DNA from 2 places in the Janthinobacterium sp. 61 genome. Region 1 is predicted to be linked to the other one. Evidence: predicted binding sites of a transcription regulator. Region 1 holds the regulator's gene; the other holds the start of a gene.

Region 1 (5,489 bases):
GATGTCAAGGTAATGTTCCTCACGGCCACCACGCATTCGCTGGTGGCGCGCTTCTCGGAAACGCGGCGCAGCCATCCCCTGTCGCATGAATTGCGCCCGAACCAGAATCCGGCCAGCCGCCGTACCCTGATCGAGTGCATCTCGGAAGAACGGGAACGCCTGTCGGCCATCGAACAGCTGGGTCATGTAATCGATACCTCGGAACTGAGCGCCAACAAGCTGCGCGCCTGGGTCAAGGATATTGTCGCCTCCGAACGCGCGCCCCTGATCCTGTTCTTTGAATCCTTCGCCTTTAAACTGGGCGTGCCGCTGGACGCCGATTTCGTCTTCGACGTGCGGGCCTTGCCCAATCCCTATTACGACTTGGCGCTGCGCCCGCTCGACGGACGCGACGCACCCGTGATCGCCTTCCTCGACGCGCAGCCCAGCGCGCTGGAACTGCTGGCCGACATCCGCGCCTTCATCGAGAAATGGTTGCCATCATTCAAGTCCGACAACCGCAGCTACCTGACGGTGGCGCTGGGCTGCACGGGCGGCCAGCACCGCTCGGTGTACATGGCAGAACGGCTGGCGCAGTATTTCGGCCCCAATGAACGGGTCGTGCTACGCCACCGCGAACGTAGCTAGAACGCCATTAAAATCTACTGCGCTTCGGTATAGGTGGTCTGCGATGCTCATGTGCGTAAAGCACAGTTCCGCTTCTCAACCACCCCTCCCTTCCGCTCGCTACGGTGTTATTTGGCGTTGTTAATCCAGATGGCGCAGCGGATGCGCTTGCGCCGGCCAGACGGGGGCAAAGAAGCGCGCCACCATGGCCGCATCAACCTCGTCCAGGCTGGCAGGGTTCCAACGCGGAGCATTGTCCTTGTCGACCACCAGCGCGCGCACGCCTTCCAGCACTTCGCCATGCTCGAAATTGTGGCGCACCACGGTGCGCTCCATGCGCAGGCAATCGGCTACGCCCAGTTGGGCGCCCCGCTGCAACAATTCCAGGGTCACCGACATCATCAGCGGCGAACGCTGGCGCATGGCCGCCAGCGCCTTGCTGGCAAACGCGCTGTCATCCTGCGCCAGCGAAGCCATGATGGCAGCGACGGAGCCAGCGCCGAAATGGCGGTCCAGCGCCGCGCGCGCCATGGTCAGCGCAGAAACGCCCGCCTGGGCCTGGAACGGCGCTGCCAGGGCCTTGATGGCGACCGGCAAGCCCTGGCCTGGCGTCGATTCGAACAGGGCCAGCAGCGCCCCCATCTGCGCCTCGGGCAGGTACACATCGGCCAGGCCCGTGTACAAGGCATCGGCCGCGTTGATCGTCAAGCCCGTCAAGCCCAGGTACAAGCCCAGCTGACCGGCCAGGCGAGACAGGAAATAACTGCCGCCCACGTCGGGAAACAGGCCGATATTGACTTCCGGCATGGCCATGCGCGTGCGGCCCGTCACGATGCGCAGGCGGTTGCCAGGCCCGGCCTGCGCCACGCCCATGCCGCCGCCCATCACCACGCCATCCATCACGGCGATATACGGTTTCGGATAGAAGTGGATTACATGATTTAAAGCATATTCTTCCGTAAAGAAATCTTCCAGCAACGCACTGCCGCCCTGCGGTGTGGCCAGGCCCGCATCGTAAAAGAAACGGATGTCGCCACCGGCGCACAGGGCTTTCTCACTGCTGGAACGGATCACCACGGCGTCCACCTGCGGATCGTCGCGCCAGGCCAGCAAAACGGTACTCAGGGCGCGCACCATCTCCAGTGAGAGGGAATTCAGGGCTTTGGGGCGGTCGAGCACGATGTGGCCCGTGCGGTTGCGGATGGAGGTCTGGACGAAGTCGCTCATGGCAAAGTGAAAAGAAGTGAGAACGGGCACATTCTAGCGCCTGTGAGGGGAACATAGCGCTCAACAGCTACGGGCGCAAAAAAGGGCGCAATGTGCGCCCTTAGTTGATCACAACCGGTTGAAAGTCGCAGGCCGCTTAGGCGGCGGCGAATTCTTCTTCCGAGTTGTCTGGCAGATGCTTGATCGCCTCTTTACCGTGCCCTTGCACTTTGGTTTTGTACTTCATCACTTGCCTGTCCAGCTTGTCGATCAGGATATCGATGGCGGCATACAGGTCGTGCGCCAGACTTTCCACATAGACAGTTTTGCCACTCAGACGCAAATTGACTTCGGCCTTTTGACGTTTTTCTTTCTCTTTGAGGTTATCCACGGTCAGAATCACGGCGATATCGATGACTTGATCGAAATGCCGTTTCACGCGTTCCAGCTTCGTTTGTACGTATTCACGGATGGCTGGTGTGACTTCGAGATGATGTCCGCTGATGGTGAGATTCATACACACTCCTAAAGATGATCGGGTTCGTGCGGTCCATCGTATCCGGCCCGCAGAGGAACCGAAAAAAACTTACAAACACTTACGCAGGCTCACTGGCGGAATTTTCAACGCTTCCCGGTATTTGGCAACAGTACGTCGCGCAATCACCATGCCTTGTTCCCCCAGCATGTCCGCAATCTTACTGTCGGATAAAGGATTTTTAGGGTCTTCTGCTCCTGTCAGTTGCACGATCAATGCCCGTATCGCCGTCGATGACGCTTCGCCCCCCGCTTCGGTGGCGACGTGGCTACCAAAGAAATATTTCAACTCGAACATGCCGTGCGGGGTCAGCATGTACTTTTGAGTTGTTACGCGCGAGATAGTACTCTCGTGTAAACCCAGTGTATCAGCTATTTCACGGAGCACAAGGGGGCGCATGGCAACGGCCCCATGCGAGAAAAAGTTCTTTTGTCTTTCTACTATCGCTTGCGCTACACGCAGGATGGTGTCGAAGCGCTGGCGCATATTCTTGATCAGCCACTTGGCTTCCTGCAACTGTGCGCCCATGGCACCCTCGCCCTTGCCCTGCTTGAGCAAGTTGGCGTACATGGCGTTGACGCGCAGGCGAGGCATGACGTCGTTGTTCAGTGTGACTTGCCAGCCATTGCGCGCGCGCTTGACGACGACGTCGGGCACCACGTAATCGGACACGTCCGAGGCGAACACGGCACCCGGATGCGGGTTGCACTGGCGAATCACCGTCTGCGCTTCGCGCAAGTCTTCATCATCGCAATCGAGGGCTTTTTTCAGCTTGTTAAAATCGCGCTGGGCAAACCAGGCCAGGTGTTTTTCCACAATGACGAGGGCCATGCGCCGCGTCACCATGGCGATGTGCGGCAAGCGCTTGATTTGCAGCGCCAGGCATTCGGACGCGTTGCGCGCGCCCACGCCGGGCGGATCGAAACTTTGCAACAGGGACAAGGCCGTACGCATCTCGTCAGCGTCGATTTCCAGCTCTTCCGGCAAACGCGCCAGGATGTCGTCGAGCGACTCTTCCAGGTAGCCATTGTCGTCGAGCGCGTCGATGATCAGCTCGACGAGCGCGCGGTCGCGCAACTCGAGCACCGTCACGCGCATCTGCTCCATCAGGTGTTCGCGCAAGGTGCAGTGGTGGGCTTCAAGTTGCGGACGGGAATCTTCGTCGTCGGGCGCCTTGCCCCTGCTCGCCTCGCTCCAGTCGCTGTCGCCGCCCTCCGCTGCGGCAGGGCTGTCGCCAGCCTCGCCATCAAAGGTTTCCGCTTCGGCCGGCGCGGCGGGTGCCTCCTGGCCTGGCGGCTGGGGCGGTGCTTCGGCCGGCGCGGCCGTGGAACTCAAGGCGCCGTCGGACAGCAGGCGCAGCGAACGGTCGAGCGGATCGTCGAGGCGTTCGAGCAAGGGATTGTCCGTCAGCAACTGCTCCAGCTCCTGGTGCAATTCCAGTGTAGACAATTGCAACAGGCGTATCGATTGCTGCAACTGCGGCGTCAGTGCCAGGTGCTGCGAAGTGCGCAGCTGCAATGATTGTTTCATTGGCTCACATACGGAAGTGTTCGCCCAGATAGACCCGGCGTACCGACTCGTTCGCGATGATGTCGTCGGGGCGTCCCGACGCCAGCACCGAGCCCTGGTTGATGATGTAGGCACGGTCGCAGATACCCAGCGTCTCGCGCACATTATGATCGGTGATCAGGACGCCGATATTGCGCTCCTTCAAGAAGCGCACGATACGCTGGATCTCGATCACGGCGATGGGGTCGACACCGGCGAACGGCTCGTCGAGCAGGACGAAACGGGGGTCGGTGGCCAGCGCGCGGGCGATTTCCACGCGGCGGCGCTCGCCGCCAGACAGCGACAGCGCCTGATTCTCGCGCAATTTTTCAATCTGCAAGTCGGCCAGCAATTTATCCAGGCGCTCCTCGATCTCGGCCTTCTTCAAGGGACGGCCTTCGACGGTCTGGATTTCCAGCACGGCACGGATATTGTCTTCCACCGTCAGCTTGCGGAACACGGACGCTTCCTGCGGCAGATACGACAGGCCCATCTGCGCGCGGCGGTGGATCGGCAGGCGGGAAATATCCACGCCGCTGATATCGATACTGCCGCCGTCCGACGGCACCAGGCCGACGATCATATAGAACGAGGTGGTCTTGCCGGCGCCGTTCGGCCCCAATAGCCCGACCACTTCTCCGCATTCGACTTGCAGCGAGACATCATGCACGACTTGCCGCTTGCCATAGGTTTTTTGCAGCCCGCGAACGATCAGGGTGCTGCCGCAACGAGTATTGTCCATTATTTATTTCCTGACGCAGGCGTGGCCGGCGCTTTCTCCGCCGCCGGTGCCTTGGGCTTCGGCTGGATCACCATGCGCACGCTGCCGCCATCGGGGGTGCTGGTGCCGCTATCGGAATTTTCCATCGCAAATTCCTCCTTGCGGCTGTCATACGAGATGAAGGCGCCGTTGGCCACGTCGGTCGGCTTCGTGCCTTCCAGGCGCGTCAACTTGGCCTTGGAAAACAGTTTCACGACTTCCGTCTTGTTGTTGTATTCCACGCGCTCCGCCTCGCCCTCCACCCACAGGTCGCCTGCGCCATCGCGCTTCTGGCGGAAGGTGGCCAGCTTGCCAGGATCGGCCCAGAAAGTGATGAACTGGTAGCCTTGCGGGTCTTCCGTGATCAGGGCCCGGCCCGCCTTCATGGTCAGAGTCCCTTTCACCAGCACCACATCGCCCGTCAGGGTACGCACCTGCTTGACGTCATCGACGTGGCCGCTACGAGCCGTGATGATGGCTTCCTTCTCGGAATCGGCTTTCTCGGCATGTGCCGTGCCCACGATGCCCAGCGAGCAAATGGTCGAGAATAGAGTCAATAGCAAGATGTTCTTCATAGTATGGTTTCCTTGTTTCATTCTGTCATTTTGCCGCCGCGGCCGGGCGCGGTTTCGGCGGGAGGACCATGCGCAGCGCATTCTGCACTTCCACCACGCCGGTGGCGTTATTGGCCTTCATGCCCACGCCATTGATGCGCGAGGCGCCCGTCAAGATATCGACAGGCACGTTCGTCTCCATTCTTTCCTCATCCGGGAACACCGTCAGCGCTTCCGTCTTGACCGTCAGGTTCTGTGACTTCGGACTGGCCACGCGGTC
Region 2 (5,489 bases), 4.6 Mb from region 1:
CAAGCCGGCAGCCAGGGCCGCGCCGCGCGCCGCAGCCCAGCCAGTGAGCAAGCCTGCTGCGAGAGCGGCGGCGAAGAAAAAAGCGCCGCCAGCCTGAGCCGGCGCAGCATTCCTCCAGCCTGCTCGCGCAGGCTTTTTTTTGCCCGGACTTTTCGCCGGCGCCGTGGGGCGGCGTGTTTCATTACGGCTATCTAAGGTGGTATGCTTGAGGCAGAACACTGAGAGATTGCCCGCCATGCTACAAAAAGCACCACGCCGTACCCGCGAACGCATCCTGGAGTTGTCGCTACGCCTGTTCAATGAGTTTGGTGAGCCGAATATCACGACGACCGTGATTGCGGAAGAGATGAATATTTCGCCGGGAAACCTGTATTACCACTTCCGTAACAAGGACGACATCGTCAATTCGATCTTCGTCCAGTTCGAGGCGGAAATCGAACGCATCCTGACCGTGCCTGACGGGCGCCGCTCGAATATCGAGGATGTCTGGCTGTATTTGCACCTGATGTTCGAACTGATCTGGCGCTACCGCTTTTTCTATCGCGACCTCAATGATTTGCTGTCGCGCAACCGCAAGCTGGAACTGCACTTCAAGCTGATCCTGGCGCACAAGATCAAGGTGGCCACGCAGCTGTGCGAAGATTTGCGCAGCGAACAGTCCCTGGAGGCGTCGGACATGGAAGTCGCTGCCATGGCGACGAATATGGTGGTCGTTGCCACCTACTGGCTGTCGTACGAGTATGTGCGCAACCCGCGCAAGTACAGCGAGCAGCAATCGATGTCCGATGCGCTGGCGCGCGGCTGCTACCAGGTGCTGTCCCTGATCGGGCCGTATTTGCGCAATGAAACGCATTTGCTGTTTCGCAAACTGTCGGAAGAGTATGTGACCAAACTCAAGAAAGACTGACACGGTCGCTGGCGGCAAGTGCTTATTTACAGGAGAAATGTATGGCTTGGAAACAATTCCCCTATCCGGGCGAAGCATATGTCTACACGCCGCAAACCCTGGAGGCAGCCTGGGCGCGCCTGCATGCGGGCGACGTGGAACCGTTTCCCACGCACGCGGCGCTGGTGCAGGCCTGGCTGGCCTTCCACGCGGGCGACTTCGAGCGCGCCGTGAAGCTGGGCCTGGCCGTCGGCGTGCCCGGCTATGCGGTGGCGCACAAGGCGACCTGTATTTATGCCACGCACCTGGAGGTGAACGACAGCCAGAAACTCGACATGTACGAAGAAGTGGCCGAGCGCTGCGAGCGCCAGCAGAGCGAGCAGCCGGACAATCCGGCCGGCTACTACTGGCATGCCTACAGCCTGGGCCGCTACGCGCTGGGTACGTCCGTCGTCAAGGCCCTGGCGCAGGGCATGGGGGCGCGCGTGCGCAACAGCCTGGACCGCACGATGACCATGGCGCCCATGCATGCGGAAGCGCATATCGCGTTTGGGATATATCATGCGGAAATTATCGACAAGGTCGGCGCCATGATAGGCGGCCTGACCTACGGCGCCAACAAGGAAGATGGCTATCAGCACTTCAAGACGGCGCTGGCCCTGACGCCGTATTCGGCGCTGGCGCACAGCGAGTACGCGCGGGCCTTGAACATGCTCGACGGAAAGAAAAAGCTGGCGGAAGCGCTGGCCCTGTATGAAAAGGCGGCCGAGTGTGTGGCCCTGGACGCCAAGGAACGCCTCGAGGTCGAGGCGGCGATCGATGAACTGAAAGGGTAGGAAATACTGTGATCAAGGCTTTATGTGTGTACTGTGGCGCTAACGCGGGTGTCTCGCCCGACTATGCGGTGGCGGCGCGCGAACTGGCGCGCGTGCTGGTGGCGGAAAATATCTCACTGGTGTATGGCGGCGGCAAGGTCGGCCTGATGGGCGTGATCGCCGATGAAGTGCTGCGCCTCGGTGGCGAGGTGACGGGCGTGATTCCCACCCAGCTGGTTGAACGCGAAGTGGGCCACACGGGCTTGACGCGTCAGTTCATCGTGAAGGACATGCATGAACGCAAGGCGATGATGGCCAGCCTGTCCGATGCCTTCATCGCCATGCCCGGCGGCTATGGCACCCTGGAAGAGCTGTTCGAGATGCTCACGTGGGCCCAGCTGGGCTTGCATGCCAAGCCCATCGGCCTGCTCAATGTTGACCGTTTCTATGATGGCCTGATTGCTTTCGTGGAAAACGGCAGGGAACAGGGCTTCATCCGCCCGCAGCACGCGGCTTTCCTCAACGCCGATGCCGATCCTGCCGCGCTGGTGCAGCGCCTGAAGGACTGCGCGCCCTAGCGTCGTCGATGCCTTGCGATACAGCCATGCCTTGGAAAGTGCATGGCTTTTTTGTTTCCGCACGGGAAAATTGATCGCGCTCAACATTCCAATTAATAAAAATATATCTAAAATATTTCCTTCGAGGCATGTTTTTTTGAAAATGAAGATGCTTTTTATGCATGGATGTGGTCTACTGGCATGGTTCAAAAGTTAGGAATATCGGACACCGACGAGTGTTGTACGGACTCCCAAAAAAAGGTGCCGATCCGTTTCCAGTTGCCGCAACCATGCTACTTCATCATCTCGAAAGGATGCTATTTTGAAACCAATGACCCTCTTGCGCGCGACTGCTGTCGCTGCCCTTCTCGCCGCTGGCGGCGCCCACGCGCAAACCACTACCATCGGCTTCGATGCGCTGGAACAGGCCGGCATCCTCGGTTCCCTTTTCCCCTCCTACTCGGAAGGCGGCTACGATTTCAACAGCAGCTTCCTGGGTCTGTTGAGTTCTGCGCATCAGAGCAGCTTGGCCTACGCGGGCTCGGCCGGCCTGAGCGCCACGCTGCTGTCGACGACAACCTTGAGCCGTACCGACGGTGCTGCATTCTCGCTCAGCTCGATCAGCCTGGCTGACTTCGTGAGCCTGCCCGGTTCCTACGACGTGACCTTTGTCGGCCATCAGGTGGGCGGCGGCACGGTGACCCAGACCTTCAGTCTCGATGGCAGCCATACTTTCAGCGATTACACGTTCACGGGCTTCGACAATCTGGTGTCGGCATCGTGGAAGGAAGGCGCCTTGCACACCTTCCAGGTCGATAATATCGCCGCCAGTGTGAGCGCCGTGCCCGAACCGGCCACGTATGGCATGCTGCTGGGCGGCCTGGGCCTGCTGGCCTTCCTGCGCCGCCGCAAGAACGCCGCCTGAGCCTGAATTAGCGCCGACCCTGCCGGCGCACACGAAAAAAAGCCGCCTTTTACCAGGCGGCTTTTTCACGCCGGTCGACACCGGCCGTCACGACCACAGGCGCTGGCCCGACAGGTCGAGCTGGGTCAGGTACAGGCGCACGTCGAATTCGTACTGGTGGTACTGCGGTTCCATGTACGCACACAGCTTGTAGAAGGCCTTGTCATGTTGCTTTTCTTTTACATGCGCCAGTTCGTGCACGGCGATCATGCGCAGGAATTCCAGCGGCACTTCCTTGAACATGGTGGCCACGCGGATTTCATGCTTGGCCTTGAGCTTGCCGCCCTGCACGCGCGAGATCGAGGTATGCAAGCCCAGCGCATGCTGGATCACGTGGATCTTGCTGTCGAACGCCACCTTGTTAATGGGCTCGGCGTTGCGCAGGAATTCATTCTTCAAGTCTTGCACGTACTGGTACAACGCCTTGTCGTTGCGCACATCGTGCGCATTCGGGTAGCGTTTTAACAGGACTTCGCCCAGCTTGTCTTGCGCGATCAGTTGCTGCACTTGCGCTTGCGTTTGTTCGGAATAGGCGCTCAGGTATTTCAGGGATGGCTGCATGCGGGGAAGGGCGGGGTGGCGGGGAAGGCGAGAATGTACCATACCGCCGCCCCCCGCGCTGCGCCGGCCCCGGCATGGGGCCGCCAGCGCCGCCCCGTGCCGTCCTCAAGCCGTGCGTGGCAGGTCAGCCAGTCAGCACTAGCCCTGGCCCTTGTCGTCCTCGTCTTTGCTGCCTTGCCGGCTCGCCTTGGCTTGCTGCTCGGCGCTGCCGCTGCCTGCCGTGCTGCTGCTGCGGCTTTCATTGGCGCGCTGGGCCGATTGTCGGCTTTCGCCACCCTTGCGGCCGATTTCCGCCATGTGTACACGGTTGCGGCTGACGGCTTCACCGCCTTTCTGCCCGGCCCGGCGCGCCTCTTCCGAGTCGAATTCATGCGCCGTGCCCTTTTGATGGGCTGCCTGACCGCCCTTGCTGGCAATTTCGCGTTGCTGCTGCTCGTTCATGGCGGCGAAGCCGCGCTTGATCGTTCCTTTGGCGTTGCCCGATTCCTTGGTTTTCTGGCTGCTGCCAGCGCCGTTGCCCTGCTCATTACTGTTAGCCATGTCGCTCTCCTTGCTGTCGGGTGGGGTCTGGTGTTCAATTCAAGTGTTCAATGCACCTGATCGGATTGCCTGCTGGTATCGCCGCTGTGGCCCGCGCCATCGCGGTGCTCCATGTCGCGCTGGCGCTGCGTGGCCTTTTCCGTTTCTGCCGCTGTCTTGCGCGCCACTTCGTCAGCAAAGGCCACGGCTGTGCGGCTCGCTTCGGGCAGGTGATACTGTGCCGTTTGGTTCATCTCGACATTGGCACTGGCGACGAGATTGCCGAGTCGCTGCTGGTATTGGCGCAGCTTGTTGCTGCCCGGCTGGAATTGGGCAGCGGCCAGCGACATGAACTCGCCCGTGTCGCGCGCGCACAGCAGTTGCTGGCTGGCGCTGATCCACTCCTGCAGCAGGTCTTGCGCCAGCCGCAGATGGAGCTCGCTCAGTTGCTGCGCCGTATCGAACAGCTTGCGCGATAGGTCTGTGGCGAAGTTGCACTGGGCCTCCAGATGGGACTTCAGGGCGGGGATGGGACTTGGGGGGAGACTGTTTGTGGACATGTTCTACCTCAATGAAAAGCTGATCCAGGAAACACCCGGCGCACCGGATGCGACGTATGCGGAGACAAGCAAAGAGATAGACGCCGAATGGCGTGCCAGGTTCCACGCCGGATGCCCGTTTAGCCCGAAAATGGCAGCTGGCAGGTGGAAAATCGCGATGACTTTGTGCCAGATCAAATGAACGACAATCGGCTTGCCAGCGCTGGCAGTCATGCTGCTTGTGTGGAAAATGCTGGCTTACAGGCCCTGCCGTGCGACAATAGCCCGCTCGCGGCAGCGCAGCCGATGGCCGGCGCGCGTGGCTGAGCCGAGCATAGACCACCTTTTTTGCCTTATTCCGCGACCATGACGCATCCCGAATACATCCTGACCCTGTCCTGCCTGGACCAGCGCGGCATCGTGCACCGCGTATCCGGCTTCCTGGCCGAACACGGCTGCAACATCATCGATTCCGCCCAGTTCGGCGACCAGGAGTCCCAGCTGTTCTTCATGCGCGTGCATTTCGCGCTCGAAGACGGCGCCGTCAGCGACGCCCAGTTGCGCAGCGACTTCGCCGACCTGTCGCAAGCCATGCAGCTCAATGGCCAATTACACGATGCGCGCGTCAAGCCGCGCGTCATGCTGATG

What was found. The regulator sigma-54, encoded in region 1, starts transcription at its own class of promoters, with help from an activator protein. The targets are predictions, from matches to a motif close to TGGCANGNAANCTGCTTT.
Region 2: the regulator sigma-54 is predicted to act here: its motif matches at 2,307-2,324, upstream of CLU92_RS01350 (PEP-CTERM sorting domain-containing protein).

Annotation. Positions count from the first base shown of each region.
Region 1 covers NZ_PJMQ01000001.1:4,897,253-4,902,741, reverse strand. The annotation lists gene rapZ (RNase adapter RapZ) at 1-627, shown strand, start outside; gene CLU92_RS22225 (enoyl-CoA hydratase/isomerase family protein) at 748-1,833, opposite strand; gene hpf (ribosome hibernation-promoting factor, HPF/YfiA family) at 1,970-2,329, opposite strand; gene CLU92_RS22215 (RNA polymerase factor sigma-54) at 2,399-3,877, opposite strand; gene lptB (LPS export ABC transporter ATP-binding protein) at 3,882-4,637, opposite strand; gene lptA (lipopolysaccharide transport periplasmic protein LptA) at 4,637-5,230, opposite strand; gene lptC (LPS export ABC transporter periplasmic protein LptC) at 5,256-5,489, opposite strand, start outside.
Region 2 covers NZ_PJMQ01000001.1:280,493-285,981, forward strand. The annotation lists gene CLU92_RS01330 (phasin family protein) at 1-97, shown strand, start outside; gene CLU92_RS01335 (TetR/AcrR family transcriptional regulator) at 236-907, shown strand; gene CLU92_RS01340 (hypothetical protein) at 949-1,722, shown strand; gene CLU92_RS01345 (TIGR00730 family Rossman fold protein) at 1,734-2,279, shown strand; gene CLU92_RS01350 (PEP-CTERM sorting domain-containing protein) at 2,590-3,183, shown strand; gene CLU92_RS01355 (YgjP-like metallopeptidase domain-containing protein) at 3,271-3,783, opposite strand; gene CLU92_RS01360 (KGG domain-containing protein) at 3,922-4,323, opposite strand; gene CLU92_RS01365 (phasin family protein) at 4,371-4,862, opposite strand; gene CLU92_RS01370 (hypothetical protein) at 4,861-5,043, shown strand; gene purU (formyltetrahydrofolate deformylase) at 5,208-5,489, shown strand, end outside.